Regions from separate parts of the Stenotrophomonas sp. GW821-FHT02D01 genome, predicted to be linked through region 1. Evidence: riboswitches for the same ligand, from Rfam matches in the RefSeq annotation. Region 1 holds a riboswitch; the other holds the start of a gene.
The links. Region 1 has a riboswitch for cobalamin ahead of AC07UW_RS12625 (epoxyqueuosine reductase QueH). Riboswitches for the same ligand answer to the same signal wherever they lie in the genome.
Positions count from the first base shown of each region.

Region 1 (8,491 bases):
CCTGCTGCAGGCCAACACCGGCTGGGAATTGCTGCAGGCCGGTATCGCGCCCGACGGCGACGCCGATCTGGAAACCGACTTCTCCGCGTTTGCGGTGCCCGACTGCCCGCACTGCGGTGGCCTGCTGAAGCCGGACGTGGTGTTCTTCGGCGAAAACGTGCCGCGTGAACGTGTGGCTGCGGTGCATGAGCACCTGCAGCAGGCGGATGCAGTACTGGTGGTGGGTTCCTCGCTGATGGTCTATTCCGGCTTCCGCTTCGTGCAGGCCGCGGCCAAGGCGGGCCTGCCGGTGGCCGCGCTGAACCGTGGCCGCACCCGTGCCGACGACCTGCTGCAGTTCAAGGACGAGCGCGACTGCGCCGAGGCGCTGGCCGGCTGGGTGCGCTGACCCAGCGTCTGCGCCTTCCCACGAAACAGCGATCCACCCACACGGTTGATCTATCGGCCGCACAGCGGTGCAATACGCACCCCCTTTGGTACACCCCCCCACTGCCGTGAGCCAGCTGTTTTCGCCGATCTCCTTCGGCCCCCTGACCTTGTCCAACCGCATCGTCGTCGCGCCGATGTGCCAGTACTCCGCCGAAGACGGCCGCGCCAGCGACTGGCACGCCATGCATCTGGGCAACCTGGCGCAGTCCGGTGCGGGCCTGCTGATCCTGGAGGCCACCGCGGTCGAAGCGCGCGGCCGCATCAGCTGGGCCGATCTTGGCCTGTGGGACGACGGCACCGAAGCGGCCCTGGCGCAGGTGCTGGCCAGCGTGCGCCGCTGGTCGCCGATGCCGCTGGGCGTGCAGCTGGGCCATGCGGGCCGCAAGGCGTCGGTGAATCGTCCCTGGGACGGCGGTGGCCAGCTGCCGGCCGATGATGCCCGCGGCTGGGCGACCGTGGCCCCCTCGCCGCTGCCGTTCCATGCCGCCGATCCGGCACCGCAGGAACTGGACGAGGCCGGTATCGCCGAAGTCGTTGCCGCTTTCGCCGCCAGTGCGGTGCGCGCCGAGCGGCTGGGCTTCGAGCTGATCGAGATCCACGCCGCGCACGGTTATCTGCTGCATCAGTTCCTGTCGCCGCTGAGCAACCGCCGCACCGATGGCTACGGTGGCTCGCTGCCGAACCGCCTGCGGATGCTGGTGGAAGTGTTCGACGCGGTGCGTGCCGCAGTGTCGGACAAGGTCGCCGTAGGCGTGCGCATCTCCGCCAGCGACTGGGTCGAGGGTGGCTGGGACATCGTGCAGAGCGAAGCGCTGGCACAGGTGCTGGACGCGCGCGGCTGCAATTTCCTGCATGTGTCCAGTGGCGGCCTGCACGAGCGCCAGAAGATCAGTGTCGGCCCGGGCTACCAAGTGCCGTTCGCGGCGGCGATCAAGGCCAAGAAGGTGCGCATGCCGGTGATCGCGGTGGGCATGATCACCGAGCCGGAGCAGGCCGAATCGATCCTGCGCCACAACCAGGCCGATGCCATCGCACTGGCCCGCGGCATCCTGTACGACCCGCGCTGGCCGTGGCACGCCGCTGCTGCACTGGGCGACAGCGTGGTGCCGGCACCGCAGTACCTGCGCTGCGAACCGCGCGACGCACGCGGCGTGTTCAGCCCGCGCTGAGCACTACACCTGCCAGGCCGGCGGCAGGCCGGCCTGCAGGTGCTCGAACAGCGCGCGGATCTTGGCGGTGAAATCGCGGCGGTCGCTCACGCAGAAGTAGACGTCCATCGGTTCCGGCTGCCAGTCGGTGCCGCAACCGAACACGCACTGCAGGCGACCATCGCGCAGGTAGGGCTCGGCCACGAACGCCGCCAGCCGGGTGATGCCGGCACCGGCGGCGGCCAGCTCGGCCAGCGCGTCGATGTCATCGCAGACCATGCTCGGCGGCAGCGCGGCATCCACCCGCTCGCCGTCCTTCAGCAGGCCCCAGCGCAGCGGCCGGCCATCGGTCGGAAAGCGATGCAGCAGGCCGCGATGGGCGGCCAGCTGCGCCGGTTGCAGCGGCATGCCGTGCGCCTGCAGGTACGCCGGCGATGCGCAGAACACGAACGGGACGCGTGCCAGTGGACGTGCCACCAGCCCGTCCTCCAGCTGCGCGCCGATGCGGATGCTGGCATCCACCGCCTCGGCACCGTGCTGCACGGCACGATCGGTCAGGCGCAGTTCCAGCTGCAGCTGCGGGTACCGCTGCTGCAGTGAGGGCAGCAGTGGTGCCAGCACGTGCCGGCCGAACGCGCTGCTGCTGGCGATGCGCAGGGGCCCGGCCGGCTCCACGTCGCCGGCGGTCACCATCGCCTGCGCGCGCGCCAGGTCGGCTTCGATATGCCGCACCTGCGCGAGGTACACCGTGCCGGCCTCGCTCAGCGCCAGCTGACGCGTGCTGCGGTTCAGCAGGCGGACGCCCAGATGGGCTTCCAGCCGGTTGATGTTCTGGCCCACGGCGGTGGCGCTGATGCCAAGGGTGCGCGCCGCAGCGGCAATGCTGCCGGTCTCTGCGGTGCGGGTGAAGCTGCGGATGAGCTGCAACAGGTTCATGACCGACCAGCTTGCCATGCGGAAGCCCAAGTATCGCTTGGGTCTGTACCAAGCAGTCGGTTGCATCGGTGACCATCGTCCACCGCGCAACGGTGCTGCCCTACACTCGGGCAATGCGCCCCGATTCCATCCTCACTCTCTCCTGTCCCGACCGTACCGGCATCGTCTACCGCGTGTCGGGCCTGTTGTTCGACCACGGCTGCAACATCCTCGACGCCCAGCAGTTCGGCGATGAGGAGAGCGGTCGCTTCTTCCTGCGCGTGCACTTCGACCGCGATGCGGGCCTGCCGCTGGACACCGTGCACGCCGCGATGGCCGCACTGGCCGCGGACTTCGGCATGGACTGGCAGCTGCATGATGGCCGCCGCCGGCCGCGCCTGCTGGTGCTGGTCAGCAAGCAGGGCCATTGCCTGAACGACTTGCTGTTCCGTGCCCACAGCGGCCAGTTGAAGGTGGACATCGCTGCGGTGGCCTCCAACCATGCCGACTTCGCAGCACTGGCAGCGTCCTACCAGGTGCCGTTCCACCATCTGCCGGTGAACGCGGACACGCGCGCGGCACAGGAACAGCAGATCATCGATCTGGTCGAGCGCGAGCGCATCGACCTGGTGGTGCTGGCGCGCTACATGCAGATTCTCTCGCCCACGCTGTGCCGTGCGCTGGCGGGCAGGGCGATCAACATCCACCACAGCTTCCTGCCCAGCTTCAAGGGCGCGCAGCCGTACCACCAGGCGCATGCGCGCGGGGTCAAGATCATCGGCGCCACCGCACACTACGTCACCGAAGACCTGGACGAGGGCCCGATCATCGAACAGGACGTGGCCCGCGTGGATCACGCGATGACCCCGCGCGAATTGGTACGGCTGGGCAGCGATACCGAATCGCAGGTGCTGGCGCGGGCGGTACGCCGGCATGTGGAGCATCGCATCCTGCTCAACGGGCACCGCACGGTGGTGTTCAGGTAACGCGGGCTGTGCCCGGGATGGAGCCCGGCAATTGCCCACGATGCGCCCGCTGTTGCTGCACTGGCCTGGGGCAGGTCGAACGCACGCCATCGATATGTTCCATCAGCCCTTTGGGAATGGATGACCACATCGGATCCAATACAAAATCGACCCCTTCACGCCGGGCGAGCTTCGCGGCGGGTACGAAGTCGGCGTCGCCGGCCATCAGGATGATCTGGCGGACCTGGCGCTTGAGGGCGAGTGAGGAAATGTCGATGCCGATGCGCATGTCCACGCCTTTCTGCCGTACATCCGGTTGCAGCTCATCGGCCTGAAGATCGCCGAACGTTCGCTTTCCCTTGAGCAGGTCGTCGAAGGTTCGCGATCCGGTCGTCCACGAACTGAAGTCGGTGAGATGGCCAAGACGCAGGGCGACCTTCCGCTTCTGCTTAAGTGCCTCGTGCAGGCTGGTTCTGAACAGCGCTTCGTCGGATCGCGAATAGTCGATGCACAGACCGGAAATCGGGTTGTGCATCTTCTTGCGCAGCGGCGGGCAGTCATAGAAGAAGATGCGATAGAGATCCCGTCGCTCGCCACTTGCATGCTTCAGATGGGCGATGGCCCATCGATGGGCGACCTCGGCGGCGCGTTGAGCGTTGTAAGCGTTGTGGGGCTCGATGCGGCGAAAGCGCTTGATGAAGTAGCCGCCATCAATGAGAACTGCCGTCGGCATACCTTTGCCCTCCTGGCTTCATCCAATGAAAAGCCCTCGGTTCGGCCGTCCCGCGATCTGTTGGGGGGCGTACTTGGAGGGCTGGATGGCTCGATTCTGCAGGTTGCGAATCAGGTACACAAGCGGCAGAGGCGACATGCCGCTTACAGGATCGCAATCCTCGCCTTCGCCAAGGCCTCGCGCACCATGCCGTCGTTGGCGTCGGTCACCGGGCGGGTCAGCTCCCACAGGAACTTCACCCGGAAACCGGACTTCACCGCGTCCTGCGCGCTCCACAGCACGCAGTAATCGCGCGCCAACCCGCACACGTGCACCTCGCGGATTCCCCGTTCGTGCAGCCAGCCGGCCAGTCCGGTCGCCGGGCGCGTGCCGTCGGGGCCGTGGTTTTCGCGGAAGGCGCTGTACGAATCCACCTGCTGGCGGGTGCCCTTGCGCAGGATCAGGTCGGCCACGGTCCAGTCCACGCCGGGGTGCAGTGCGGCGCCCGCACTGCCTTGCACGCAGTGGTCCGGCCACAGCGTCTGCGGCTGCGCGTGCAGCAGGATCGCTTCAAAAGGCAGATGCCCCGGATGCTGGCTGGCAAAGGAGGCATGGTCGGCGGGGTGCCAGTCCTGGGTCGCCACCACAGTGCGGTAGCGGCGTTCGGCCATCAGTGCCGCGATCGGCGCCACCAGCGCATCGCCCTGTTCGCAGGCGAGGGCGCCACCGGGCATGAAGTCCGGCTGCAGGTCGATCACCAGCAGGGCGACATCAGCGGGCAGGGCGGTCATGGCAGGTCCGGCACAACGGAAGAGGGGCGACCAGCGTGGCCGCCCCTCGCGCGTACGTCAATCGCCGCTGGCGGCGTCGTTGTCCTGTCCGTAATACAGCAGGCCGATCTTGATGCGCTCGCGGCCGTTCTCGCGACGGTGGCGGTTGGCGTCGCGCAGCGAATACACGCAGCCACAGTATTCCTGCTGGTAGAACTGCTCGCGTTTGCTGATCTCGACCATGCGGCTGGCACCGCCACCCTTGCGCCAGTTGTAGTCCCAGTATTGCAGGCCTTCGTAGTGCGAGGCGGCACGCACGCCGCAGTCGTTGATCTGCGCCATGTTCTTCCAGCGCGAGATACCCAGCGAGGAGCTGATGGTGTCGTAGCCGTGTTCGTGCGCGTACAGCGCGGTGCGCTCGAAACGCATGTCGAAGCACATCGTGCAGCGGATGCCGCGCTCGGGTTCGTTCTCCATGCCACGTGCACGGCTGAACCAGTTGTCGGTGTCGTAGTCGCAGTCGATGAAGGGGATGCCGTGCTGTTCGGCGAAGCGGATGTTCTCCTGCTTGCGCAGCTCGTATTCCTTCACCGGATGGATGTTGGGGTTGTAGAAGAAGATCGCGTAGTCGATCCCGGAGGCGGTGATCGCCTCCATCACTTCGCCCGAGCATGGCGCACAGCACGAGTGCAGCAACAGGCGCTGGCCGTTGTCGGGAAGGGTCAGGGTGGGGCGTTGGAGCTCGGTCATCGTCGGGTGCATCTGGGCGTGGGCAGCAGGTCTGGACGGAAACCGTGAACAGGACGCGCGCGGCCACATCGCCTGCACGCGCAGGACGACGATGGCCCCGGCAACCTCCCCGCGGAGATTCCAGGTCGAGTCAGGGGACGGTCGTGTCCCCCGGCCGGGGCCGGTATTCGGGCTGATGGACACGGGCCGGCTGGCCCACCTACTACCTGCCGCTTCCCAGGCGCGAGCCCAGTGCTGTTGGCAGGATTCGTTTCCATTCACCGCTGCGGGGCAGCTCCGGAATGGGCGCGCGAAGCGCCTTCACCGGATTCCCGTTTAAATCCATCCCCTCGCATGAACGCCAGGATGGACACCTTCGGCAGGTGCAAGGTGGACCCGTTGGCAGTCTTGGTCAAGGGACACCATCACGCGCCGAAGCTGTGGCTGCCTTCTCAGGCTGTGAGAGCGTGTCTTGCCATACTGGGCACCGACAGATGGGAGGTGGCTCGTGGCGGCGAAGTACTGCGATCTGGTCATGAAAGGTGGCATCACCAGTGGCATCGTGTATCCCAATGCGGTGCTCGCGCTGGCCCGCGAATACCGTTTCAAGAGCATCGGTGGCACCTCGGCCGGTGCGATCGCCGCTGCCGTGGCGGCCGCTGCGGCATACGGCGACCGGCGCCAGCAGGCCGGCGAAACCCTGCCCGGTGACGCCGGGTACGGTGGCCTGTCGGCGGTGTCGGCACAGTTGTCGCGGCGCGGGTTCATCTACAGCCTGTTCCAACCGGCCAGTGGCGCGCGCGCGGCATATCGACTGCTGGTGGTGCTGACCGGCAACGCAGGCTGGCCGCGCAAGCTGCTGTGCCTGGCCATCGCGGTGTTCCAGATCGCGCCGTTGGAAGTGCTGGTGTCGCTGGCACTGTTGCTCGGCCTTGGCTGGTGGGGCGGCGGCTGGAGCGGCGTCGCGGCGACCCTGCTGCCTTCGCTGCTGTGTGCCTATGGCGCAGGCGTGGCCGCCGCTGCGCTGCGCGTGGCCCGGGTGGCGCGGCGCAACCTGCTGGGCCTGTGCAGCGGGCTGAGCCGCCGTGCGGACAAGCCCGCGCTGACCGAGTGGCTGCATGAAAGCCTGCAGCAACTGGCGGGCAAGCCGATGGATGCGCCGCTGACCTTTGCCGACCTGCACGACGCGCCCCGTTACGCAGACGAGCCAGACAGCCCGCATGCCATCACCCTGCAGATGATCACCACCTGCGTATCGCACAACGAACCGCGCACGCTGCCGTTGGGTGGGGCGCAGTTCTGGTTCCTGCGCGAGGAGTTCGAGCAGCTGTTCCCGGCCAGTGTGGTGCAGTGGATGGTCGACCGCGCCGGACCACCGCGCGAGGTTGATGGCCGCAACTACTACCACCTGCCGCAGGGTGCGTCGCTGCCGGTACTGGTGGCCACGCGCATGAGCCTCAGCTTCCCGCTGCTGATCAGCGCGGTGCCGCTGCATGAGCCCTCGCGTCGCGAACGTCGCTGCGAGCCGACGTCGACGGCTGCAGGTGAGGCCGGACACAACGTGGCCGACAGCATGGAAGGGCTGACCAGCGCGGGCCAGGCCTGTGGTCCGGTGATCACCGCGTTCCGGGTGTGCTGGTTCTCCGATGGCGGCATCAGCAGCAACTTCCCGATCCACCTGTTCGATGCCGCGCTGCCGCGCTGGCCGACTTTCGCCATCAACCTGGTCTATCCGCAACGTCCCGAGCCGGTGGTGCGCGAGAGCGACAGCCGCCAGGCGCTGGAACGCGCGGTGTTCCTGCCCACCGAGAACCGGCATGGATGGCAGCGGCATTACCAGTCCATCGCCACGCCGTTGGCGGCCGGCGAACTGGGCCGTTTCCTCTTCGCGGTGGTGGCCACCATGCAGAACTGGCGCGACCTGCTGCAGGCGCGTGCGCCGGGGTATCGCGACCGCATCGTGCATGTGAGCCTGCAGGGCGACGAGGGTGGCATGAACCTGGACATGCCACAGGAGGTGCTGACCCGCATCGCCGACAAGGGCAGCCTCGCCGGTGCACGCTTCTGTTCGTTCTCGTTCGAGAACCATTACTGGATCCGTTGGCGCAACCTGGCCTCGGCTTACCAGCGCTACACGCTGGAGATATCGCGCACCGATGATCCGGCGCAGCAGGTGCTGGCCTATCGCGCGGCCTATGCGATGGTGGCCACCGGCACACCGCCACCGCCGTCGTACAAGCTGGGTTCGGAAGACAAGCGGCTGGCGTCGCAGCAGCTGTGGGGGTTGATGGTGGAGCAGGGCCGCAGCTGGTATGACCTTGGTCCCGACCTCACCGACGGCTCGCCACGGCCGTTGCCACAGATGAAAGTGACGCCGATCTATTGATCGCGGTGCGTGATCGCGGTGTGCCGCTGCGCTCGCCGGGTATGGCCCGGCGCTACCGTTGGCTATCGCCACGCCTCGACCACCGCATCGCCGCGCAATGGCGCATACAACGGCAAGGCCAATTCCTGCTTCACCCATCCTGGATTGAGCGCGCGCAATCCCGCCAGATATTCGCGGGCCAACGCGGTTTCACCCTGCGACATCGCCAGCCGTGCCGCACGTGCCCACGTCCGGTCCCAGCCATGCGCCAGCGCCAGCGAGGTGGCCAGCGACGCGCGTGCGCCGGCCACGTCGCCCTTTTCCCACTGCTGCTCGGCGCGGATGATCGCTTCATTTGAAAGCCGCATGTCGTACAGCTCGCGCAGGCGCGCCACGGCACGCGGATCGGCATCCACGCGCAGGTCGGTGTCCTGCCAGTCGCCGCCAGGCGTGCGCAC
Region 1 covers NZ_JBWKVP010000005.1:226,284-234,774, forward strand. Annotated here, with positions in the region: gene AC07UW_RS12595 (NAD-dependent protein deacetylase) at 1-388, shown strand, start outside; gene AC07UW_RS12600 (NADH:flavin oxidoreductase/NADH oxidase) at 495-1,598, shown strand; gene AC07UW_RS12605 (LysR family transcriptional regulator) at 1,602-2,513, opposite strand; gene purU (formyltetrahydrofolate deformylase) at 2,627-3,478, shown strand; gene AC07UW_RS12615 (NYN domain-containing protein) at 3,471-4,190, opposite strand; gene pncA (bifunctional nicotinamidase/pyrazinamidase) at 4,334-4,960, opposite strand; gene AC07UW_RS12625 (epoxyqueuosine reductase QueH) at 5,018-5,689, opposite strand; cobalamin riboswitch at 5,831-6,061, opposite strand; gene AC07UW_RS12630 (RpoH suppressor) at 6,204-8,054, shown strand; gene AC07UW_RS12635 (DUF1028 domain-containing protein) at 8,117-8,491, opposite strand, start outside.

Region 2 (8,491 bases), on a different contig from region 1:
ACCTTACGGCCACTGCATCTCGCCCTTGGCCACCTTCGCACTCAACTCCAGCGACGCCACGCCCGCCGACTGCGGATAGCGCGCCTGCATCGCCTTCACCAACGTAGCGCTGTCCTTGGCCTTGGCGGTTTCAACATCGAAGGCACGGATGTAATCCGCGGTGAAGCGCAACGCACTGGCATCCAGTGCCGCCCCCTCCGCGTAATGACCGGGCACCACCACCTTCGGCTTCAGCGCCTGCAGCTGCTGCAGCGTGCGCAGCCAATCGGCATGCGACTGCGGCGTCTGCGTATCGGCCATCCACACATGCTCGCCGGCCACCACCGGAATGCCACCGACGATCGCGCGCAGCGACGGCACCCACAGCACGCTGCGGTCCGGCGTCGGGCCATCCAGACCGATCAACGGCAGGCGCTGGCCTTCCAACTGCAGTGCATCGCCTTCCAGTACTGCGGGCACCACGATGCGTGCGGGAGCGTCGGCACCCATCTTCGGCCCCCAGTACGCCAGCTTGCCGGCCTGGGATTCACGGATGTGCGCCACGGTCTGCGCGGTGGCGACGATGCGCGCCTGCGGGAACGCATCCTGCACGGTGGCCAGGCCGAAGTAATAGTCCGGATCGCCATGGCTGATGTAGATGGTGGTCAGCCGCTTGCCGCTGGCGCGGATCTGCTCGACCAGCCGGCGTGCATCGCCGGCAGCAAACTGCGCGTTGACCAGGATCGCGTCGTTGCGCCCTTCGATCAGCACCGAGGACACCGAGAACATTGCCTGCGGGCCGGGATGGAAGGTCTGCAGGCGCAGCTGGGATTTGGCAGCGCTGGCGGGTGCAGGCGCGGCCGGTGCGGCCAGCAGCGGGGCGCTGGTGAAGCTGGCAGCCAGCGCGAGAGGAAGCAGCAGGGCAGCAGTACGCATGGGAGGTGTCCTTGGGGTGTCGAGCCGAGCGTTGGCTATGCCGGGCGTCCTTGCCCGGCCCCCTACGGGCCGTCGCAAGCGACGTTGGCAACGGCTCCTGCCGTTGCCTTCGGCTTTACAGGTGGGTAGCGCCGGGCCATGCCCGGCGGGCGATCAGGCCGGCGAGTGCGTGATCAGTACGCCGCCGTGATGATCTGCTTCGGGTACTTGCGCGCTTCCAGTTCGGCGACGAACGCGGCGCCGTAGTCGGCGTAGCTGATGCGGCTGTGGCCGTTGGCATCGGCGAGGAACGCCTTGGGCTGCACGCGGTACTGCCCACGCTCTTCACCCGGGCCGATTTCGGCCGCCGGCGAGAAGAAGGTCCAGTCCAGGTCATCCACCGCCTGCAGGCGGTTGAACGCTTCACGGTGGGCAAGCGCGTAGGGCTTGTAGGCCTCCGGGAAGGTGGGGGTGTCGACCAGTTGCACGCCGGGGGCGACTTCCAGGCTGCCGGCGCCGCCGACCACGACCAGGCGCGGCACGTTGGCCTTGCGGGCGGCGCTGGCCAGTTGTGCGGCAACCTCGCCGACGCGACCGATGTCGTCGCCCGGGCGCGGGCCGTAGGCGCTGGCCAGCACATCGTGGCCGGTGATGGCGGCGACCAGGGCGTCCTGGTCATCCAGCGAGGCGATGACCGGATGGGCGCCGGCCAGCTCGGCCGGCAGGTCCTGCGCGCTGCGCACGATGACGGTCAGTTGATGGCCGTTGGCCAGCGCGTGGCGGGCGATCTGGCGGCCGATGTTGCCGGTGGCACCGACGAGGGCGATCTTCATGGCAGGACTCCGTGGGGGTGGTGGCTGGGAATGGGGCCACTGTAGGCCGCTGCAGTCGCTCGAAAAACAGCGTATAACGCGCTTGTTTGTTGCATGGATCGAGCAGATGGACCGATTGACCGCCATGACCGTGTTCGTCGAAGTTGCCGAGCGCGGCAGCCTGACCGCCGCCGCCGAGGTGCTGGACATGTCGCGGGCGATGGTCAGCCGCTACCTGGCCGAGGTGGAGGGCTGGCTGGGCGCGCGGCTGCTGCACCGGACCACGCGGCGGGTGAGCCTGACCGGGGCCGGTGAAGCCGCGCTGGCGCGTTTCCGGCAGATGCTGGTGATAGGCGAGGAACTGCAGGGCGAGCTGGCCAGCGACGATCCCGAGCCGCACGGCACGCTGCGCATCACCGCCAGCGTGTCGTTCGGGCAGAGCCATCTGGCGCGTGCGGTGGCCGCCTTCGTGCAGCGCCATCCGGCCGCACGCATCGAACTGCTGCTGGTCGACCGCATGGTCAACCTGGTGGAGGAGCGCGTCGACCTGGCGGTGCGCATCGCGCGGCAGATCGACCCCAGCCTGATCGCACGTCGCTTGGCGATCTGCCGTTCGGTGCTGTGCGCGACGCCGGCCTACCTGCAGGCGCGTGGCACGCCGACCGCACCCGAACATCTCGCCGCGCACAACTGCCTGACCCATCACTACGTCGGCAAAAGCCTGTGGCAGCTGCATCGCGAAGGACGCTCGTTGTCGGTGGCGGTGGGCGGCAACATCAGTGCCAATGAAGCATCGCTGTTGCTGGAGGCGGTGCGCGCCAATGCCGGCATCGCCATGTTGCCGACCTACCAGGTCGCACCGTTGCTGCGCAGTGGCGAACTGATCGAACTGCTGCCCGAGTACAGCCTGGACGAGCTGGGCATTCATGCCGTGTACGCCTCGCGCCGGCAACAGCCCGTTATCATGCGGCGATTCCTGGATTTCCTCGCCGAGTGCTTCGCCAGCCCGGCCTTCCAGGATCTGGACTGGCGCCCTTCGGGCAAGGAGAACACATGAACCATGGACAGGCGTTGATCGACCACAACCGTGCTGCCTGGGACCGCCAGGCCAGCGAGGTGCGCGAGTGGTCGCGACCGGTGGATGCCGAAACGATTGCCGCCGCACGCGAAGGACGCTGGCAGGTACACCTGACGCCGCGTGCGTTGCCGCTGGATTGGCTGGGCGATGTGCGTGGCAGGCGCATCCTGTGCCTGGCTTCGGCCGGTGGCCAACAGGCACCCGTGCTTGCCGCGGCGGGCGCTGAGGTGACCGTGTTCGATCTTTCCGACGGGCAGCTGGCGCAGGACCGCGCCGTCGCCGACCGCGACGGTCTGTCGCTGCGCACCGTGCAGGGTGACATGCGTGATCTGCAGGCCTTTGCCAACGACAGCTTCGACGTGGTGTTCCATCCCATCTCGAACCTGTACGTGCCCGACGTGCGTCCGGTGTGGGCCGAGTGCCGCCGGGTGCTGGCACGCGATGGCCTGCTGATGGCCAGCTTCTACAATCCGGTGGTGTTCGTTGCCGCGCGTGATGCACAGCTGAGCGAGCAGGGCCTGATCCGCCCGCAGTACGCGATTCCCTATTCCGACCTGGAAGACCTGGAGCCCGCCGCGCGCGAGGCCAAGCTGACCCGTGGCGAAGCGCTGACATTCGGCCACAGCCTGGGGGATCTGATCGCCGGGCAGCTGGATGCCGGGTTCGTCATCGACCGCTTCATGGAAGACTGGCAGCCGCAGCCGCGCTTCCTGATCGACCGTTACCTGCCGACCTTCCTGGCCACCCGCGCACGCCGGATCGGCTGAAGACGCGGGCGTACAATGGACGGCCCCACGTTGCACGAGTGAGCCGTCCCTTGTCGTATCCCTATCCGCTGGTCGTGTTCGACCTCGATGGCACGCTGGTCGACAGCGCCGCCGATATCGCCGAAGCACTGAACCGCACGCTGGAAGACATCGGCCTGGCGCGCGTACCCGAAGCCACCGTGCTGGGCTGGATCGGCGACGGCGTGCGCCGGCTGGTCGAACAGGCCGTGCAGGCCGCCGGGCGTCAGATCGATCTGGCAGCGGTGATGCCGACCTTCATGGTCCATTACCGCGAATGCCTGCTGCGCAGCCCCCAGCTGTTCGCTGGCGTAGTGGACGCGCTGGCGCAGTTGCGTGCGTTGAAGGTGCCGCTGGCCATCTGCACCAACAAGCCGGCCGCGCTGGTGCCGCCGTTGCTGCAGCACCTGGGTATCGCCGATGCCTTTGCGCTGGTGCTGGGTGGTGATTCGCTGCCGCAGCGCAAGCCCAGTGGTGAGCCGTTGCGGCATATCGCCGCGCACTTCGAAGTGCCCGTCGATGCGTGCCTGATGGTTGGCGATTCGCTCACCGACTATCGTGCTGCCGAGGACGCCGGCATGCCGATCGCGCTGGTGCGCTACGGCTATCCGCGAGGACTGGACCTGGAAAACGCGCACGCGGTAGCGGTGATTGACGACCTGCGTGAGCTGCCGGGGCTGCAGGGCTGACGCAACGGTAGTGCCGGCCGTTGGCCGGCACCCCGTGACGCGCTGCCGAAGGTCATGATGTTGCCGGCCAGCGGCCGGCACCACCGTGACCGTTGCGGTCACTTCGGCTGGTAACGCACGCTCAGCTGATACTCGCGGCCTGGCTGGTTGAACCACGCCACGGTTTCGTACTCGCGGTCGAACACATTGGCCACCCGCGCCAGCACCGACCATGCCGGGGTCAGCGCGTATTCGGCGCGCAGATCCAGCGTGCCGTAGCCGCCGACCTTCACCGCGTTGGCGGCATCGTCGTAGCGCTTGCCCGCGCCCTGCACGGTCAGGCCGGTGCGGAAATCACCGAAACGGCGGTCGATGTCCAGGCGCGCGGTCTGCTGCGCACGGCGTGCCAGCCAGTTGTCGAACTGCGCGCTGCCGTTGGTGCGGTTGCGCGGGTCGGTGAAGCTCAGCTGCGCGTTGATGTCGAAGCCGGCCACGGTGGCGCCGCCGGTCAGTTCGGCACCGCGGATGCGTGCCTTTTCGACCTGCTGCATGCGGAAGGTGGCCGCGTCGTAGGTGATCAGGTCATCGATGCGGGTTTCGTACACGTCCAGGCCCCAGCGCCAGCCCTGGCCCTGCTGCGAGATACCGAGGTTGGCACTCTTGGACTTCTCCGGGTCCAGCGTCGGCACGCCGCTCCACGGGTCATACAGGTCGCTGAAGGTCGGTGCCTTGAACGCGGTGCCATAGCTGGCGTTGACGCGCAGGCCGTGGCCCAGCTCCATCGCCCAGCCGAGGCTGCCGGTGGCGTGGTTGCCGAACTGCTGGTTGTCATCATTGCGTGCGCTGGCCTGCAGCTGGTGACGGCCGAAGCGCGCCTGGTACTGCAGGAATACGCCGGTGTTGCGGCGGCTGTCGACCAGGTAACCGGCGCTGCTGCCATCCAGGTTGTCCTCGCTCCAGTCCACGCCGGCGCTGAGCAGCTGGCCTTCGGCAATACCGATGTCGGCCTGCAGCGAAGCGCTGTCGCGGTGCGTCTGTGCGCTGCCGCGTGCACCGAAATCACCGAAGTTGTCGGACTCGTTGTCGCTGCGGCCGACGTTGGCGGTCAGCGTCAACTGCTCGGACGGGGTGTAGCGCACCTTGCCGGCCAGCACCTGCTGGCGGGTATCGGAGTAGTTGTAGTAGCCGTCGTAGTGGTTCTTGCCGTCGGCACGCAGGGCGCTGCCTTCCACGGTCCACTGGTCGCTCAGGTTGTAACCACCGCGCAGGCTCTTGGACAGGTTGCGGTAGCCATCGCGGTCGGGTTCATCGGCAAAGCAGCCGGTGAACAGCGTAGCCGAACCGCGGCAGGCATCGATGCCATCCGAATGCTGGTAGGCGATGTCGGCGCCGAACCAGCCGCGTTCGGTGCCGCCACCGATGCCGCCGCTGGCTTCACGCAGGCCATTGCTGCCGCCGCCCAGCTGGAAGTGCGGAGCGAAATCGCCTTGGTTGCGGCGGGTGAAAATCTGGATCACACCGCCGATGGCGTCGGCACCGTACAGGCTGGACTGCGGGCCGCGCACGATTTCCACGCGCTCGATCTGTGCCAGCGGCAGATCCTGGTACATCGCCAGGCCAAGGTCGGCGCTGTTGATGCGCACGCCATCGACCAGCACCACGGTGTGCGAGGAATTGGTGCCACGCAGGAACAGCGAGCTCTGCTTGCCCAGGCCACCGGCGTTGGTCAGGTTGATGCCGGCGCGGCCCTGCAGCAGTTCCTGCAGGGAGGTGGCCTGGCTGGATTCGATCTGCGCGCGGTCGATCACCTGCGCAGGCGCAATGCTGTCCTGCAGGGCGATCGGAGTACGGGTAGCGGTGACCAGCACCTGGTCGAGGTCGGCGGCGCCATCTTCGGCCAGGGCCAATGCAGGAAGCGCGGCCAGCACGGCCAGGGACAGCATTCGGGACTGCAGTTTCATCGGGGGACTCCAGGTGCCGCGCACGCCCGCGCAGCGAAGGGGAGGAGTCACGACAGGCAGGCACGCGCCGATGCCGCGGCCATCGCCGCGGACAACCAGCGCCATGCCCACCGCATCGCGACCTGAGGCTTCCGGGCCGGTCTCCGGGCTCGCCGCCGGGTGGCCCGAGGCCACCGTCCAGGCGCCTTCCCATGCCTGCGGCACAGTGGCGGGTTGCCTGGAACTGACGTGCTTACCGTTGCGGGGGCAGCGCCGGCATGGCGTGTTGTCACGCGTCACCGGCTTCCCGTTTCAACCTGCCGGCAGGGCCGCAGGTCACCTGGAAGTGCGCGCAGTCTACGGCATCGCGGCCGGCCCGTAGCGTCGAACCTGCACGACTGAGCAGGCGCGGATGCACCTGCACGGTGCAGCAGACCTGCGCCAGCGCCTAGAATGCAGTTCGAATTATCGTGGTGCCGTTGCCGATGTCCGTCTGTTTTCCGCTGTTCCCGCGCCGCCCTGACTGGGCACGCGCATGATCCTCGACCTGGTCCGCCATGCCGGCAACGGTCGTGATGAGTTCCTCGATGGCCGCAGCGATCCGCCGCAGCTGGCCCGCCTGCCGCAGGAGCTGGTCGATGCCTATGCCGGACAATCGTGGGAACGGGTGATCAGTTCGCCGCGCCTGCGCTCGTTGCATACGGCGATGGCATTGGCCACACCGCGCGCGCTGGACGTGGAGGCGGACGAGGAGTGGGAAGAGCTGGATTTCGGCGACTGGGACGGCCAATCGTTGTTCGACCTGCCGGAAGAGGCGTTGGCCGCGTTCCACGCAGATCCGCACGCATTCCCGCCGCCGCATGGCGAGAGCTGGGGCCACTTCGAACGGCGCATCGCACGCGCGCTGGATCGACTGCTGGATGACGACGACCCTCCGCCGACGGTCGTGGTCAGCCACGGCGGCCCGCTGCGCATGGTGCTGTCGCAGGTGTGTGGTCTGCCGATGTCGCTGTGCTGGGCGCTGCGCATCGACCACGGCACGCGCCTGCGCGTGTGGGTCGAGCGCGGTGAAGCGGGGCTGGTGGGCGAGCTGCTGGAGCTGCAGCAGCCCTGATCGGACGGTAGTGCCGGCCGCTGGCCGGCAACTGCACGATCTTCGCAACGTTCCTGAGCTTGCCGGCCAGCGGCCGGCACTACCAAACAGTCAATCCTCGCCGGCGCTTTCGGCCGTGCTTTCTTCGCCATCATCCTCGGCGTCGAAGCGCTGCTCATGCACCGGGCCCGATGCTGGGCCTGCCGCCTTCAACGGATGCACTGCGATACGTGCTTCGTAGTCCTGCACCAGCGCTGTGCGCTGCGGTTCGCTCAGTTCCTGCCAGTGGCAGTCCAGCAGCGCACCTTCCAGCGAATACAGCAGGTTGAGGCTGGGCTTGAAGCCGGCACGCTTGACCTTGACGAAGGCACCGACTGCACCGATCGCGACCAGGTCCTCGCGGCTGCGCAGGCCTACCTGGCGCAGCCATGCCGCACTCTTCGGGCCGATGTTGCGCAGCTTGACCGCGCTCACGCCAACGCCCCGACGAACACCTCGGCGATGGCTTCCAGGCCGGCCTGGTCCTCGGCATCGAAGCGGCCGACGACCGGGCTGTCGATATCGAACACGCCGATCAGCTCCTCACCGCGGAGCAACGGCACCACCAGTTCCGAGCGCGATGCGGCATCGCAGGCGATATGGCCGGGGAAGGCGTCCACGTCTTCGATCCGCTGGGTGACGCGCTGGCTGGCGGCCGCACCGCACACGCCCTTGTCCAGCGGAATGCGCACGCAGGCCGGCAGGCCCTGGAACGGACCGACCACAAGTTCCTTGCCGTCGTACAGGTAGAAGCCCACCCAGTTCAGGTCGGGCAGGGCGTGGTAGACCAGTGCAGCGAGGTTGGCCGCATTGGCGATGCGGTCGGACTCGCCGTAGACCAGGCCACGGGCCTGTTCCAGCAGCTGGGCGTATTGTTCCGGCTTGCTGCCGGTGAGCGAGGCGTTGGCGAACATGGCCGCAGTCTAGCAAGCGTGCCGGGCCAGCGATAATGGGGGCTCTGTTGCCCTGCTGGAGCCTGTGATGTCCCTCCCTGCCACGTTGCCGACGGCCCTGTTCGTCACCGGTACCGATACCGAGATCGGCAAGACCGCCACCAGTACCGCGCTGCTGCACGCGCTGCGCCGGCGCGGCCTGCGCGCGGTGGGCATGAAGCCGGTGGCCAGCGGCAGCCATGACGCGGGGCAGGGGCTGCGCAACGACGACGCGCTGGCATTGCAGGCC
Region 2 covers NZ_JBWKVP010000013.1:88,153-96,643, reverse strand. Annotated here, with positions in the region: gene AC07UW_RS18885 (MBL fold metallo-hydrolase) at 4-915, opposite strand; gene AC07UW_RS18880 (NAD(P)-dependent oxidoreductase) at 1,089-1,727, opposite strand; gene AC07UW_RS18875 (LysR family transcriptional regulator) at 1,834-2,763, shown strand; gene AC07UW_RS18870 (class I SAM-dependent methyltransferase) at 2,760-3,551, shown strand; gene gph (phosphoglycolate phosphatase) at 3,602-4,258, shown strand; gene btuB (TonB-dependent vitamin B12 receptor) at 4,357-6,198, opposite strand; cobalamin riboswitch at 6,316-6,536, opposite strand; gene AC07UW_RS18855 (histidine phosphatase family protein) at 6,713-7,291, shown strand; gene AC07UW_RS18850 (TfoX/Sxy family protein) at 7,382-7,744, opposite strand; gene AC07UW_RS18845 (GAF domain-containing protein) at 7,741-8,223, opposite strand; gene bioD (dethiobiotin synthase) at 8,291-8,491, shown strand, end outside.
Region 2: linked by a shared signal. The riboswitch ahead of btuB (TonB-dependent vitamin B12 receptor) and the one ahead of AC07UW_RS12625 (epoxyqueuosine reductase QueH) in region 1 are both predicted to bind cobalamin.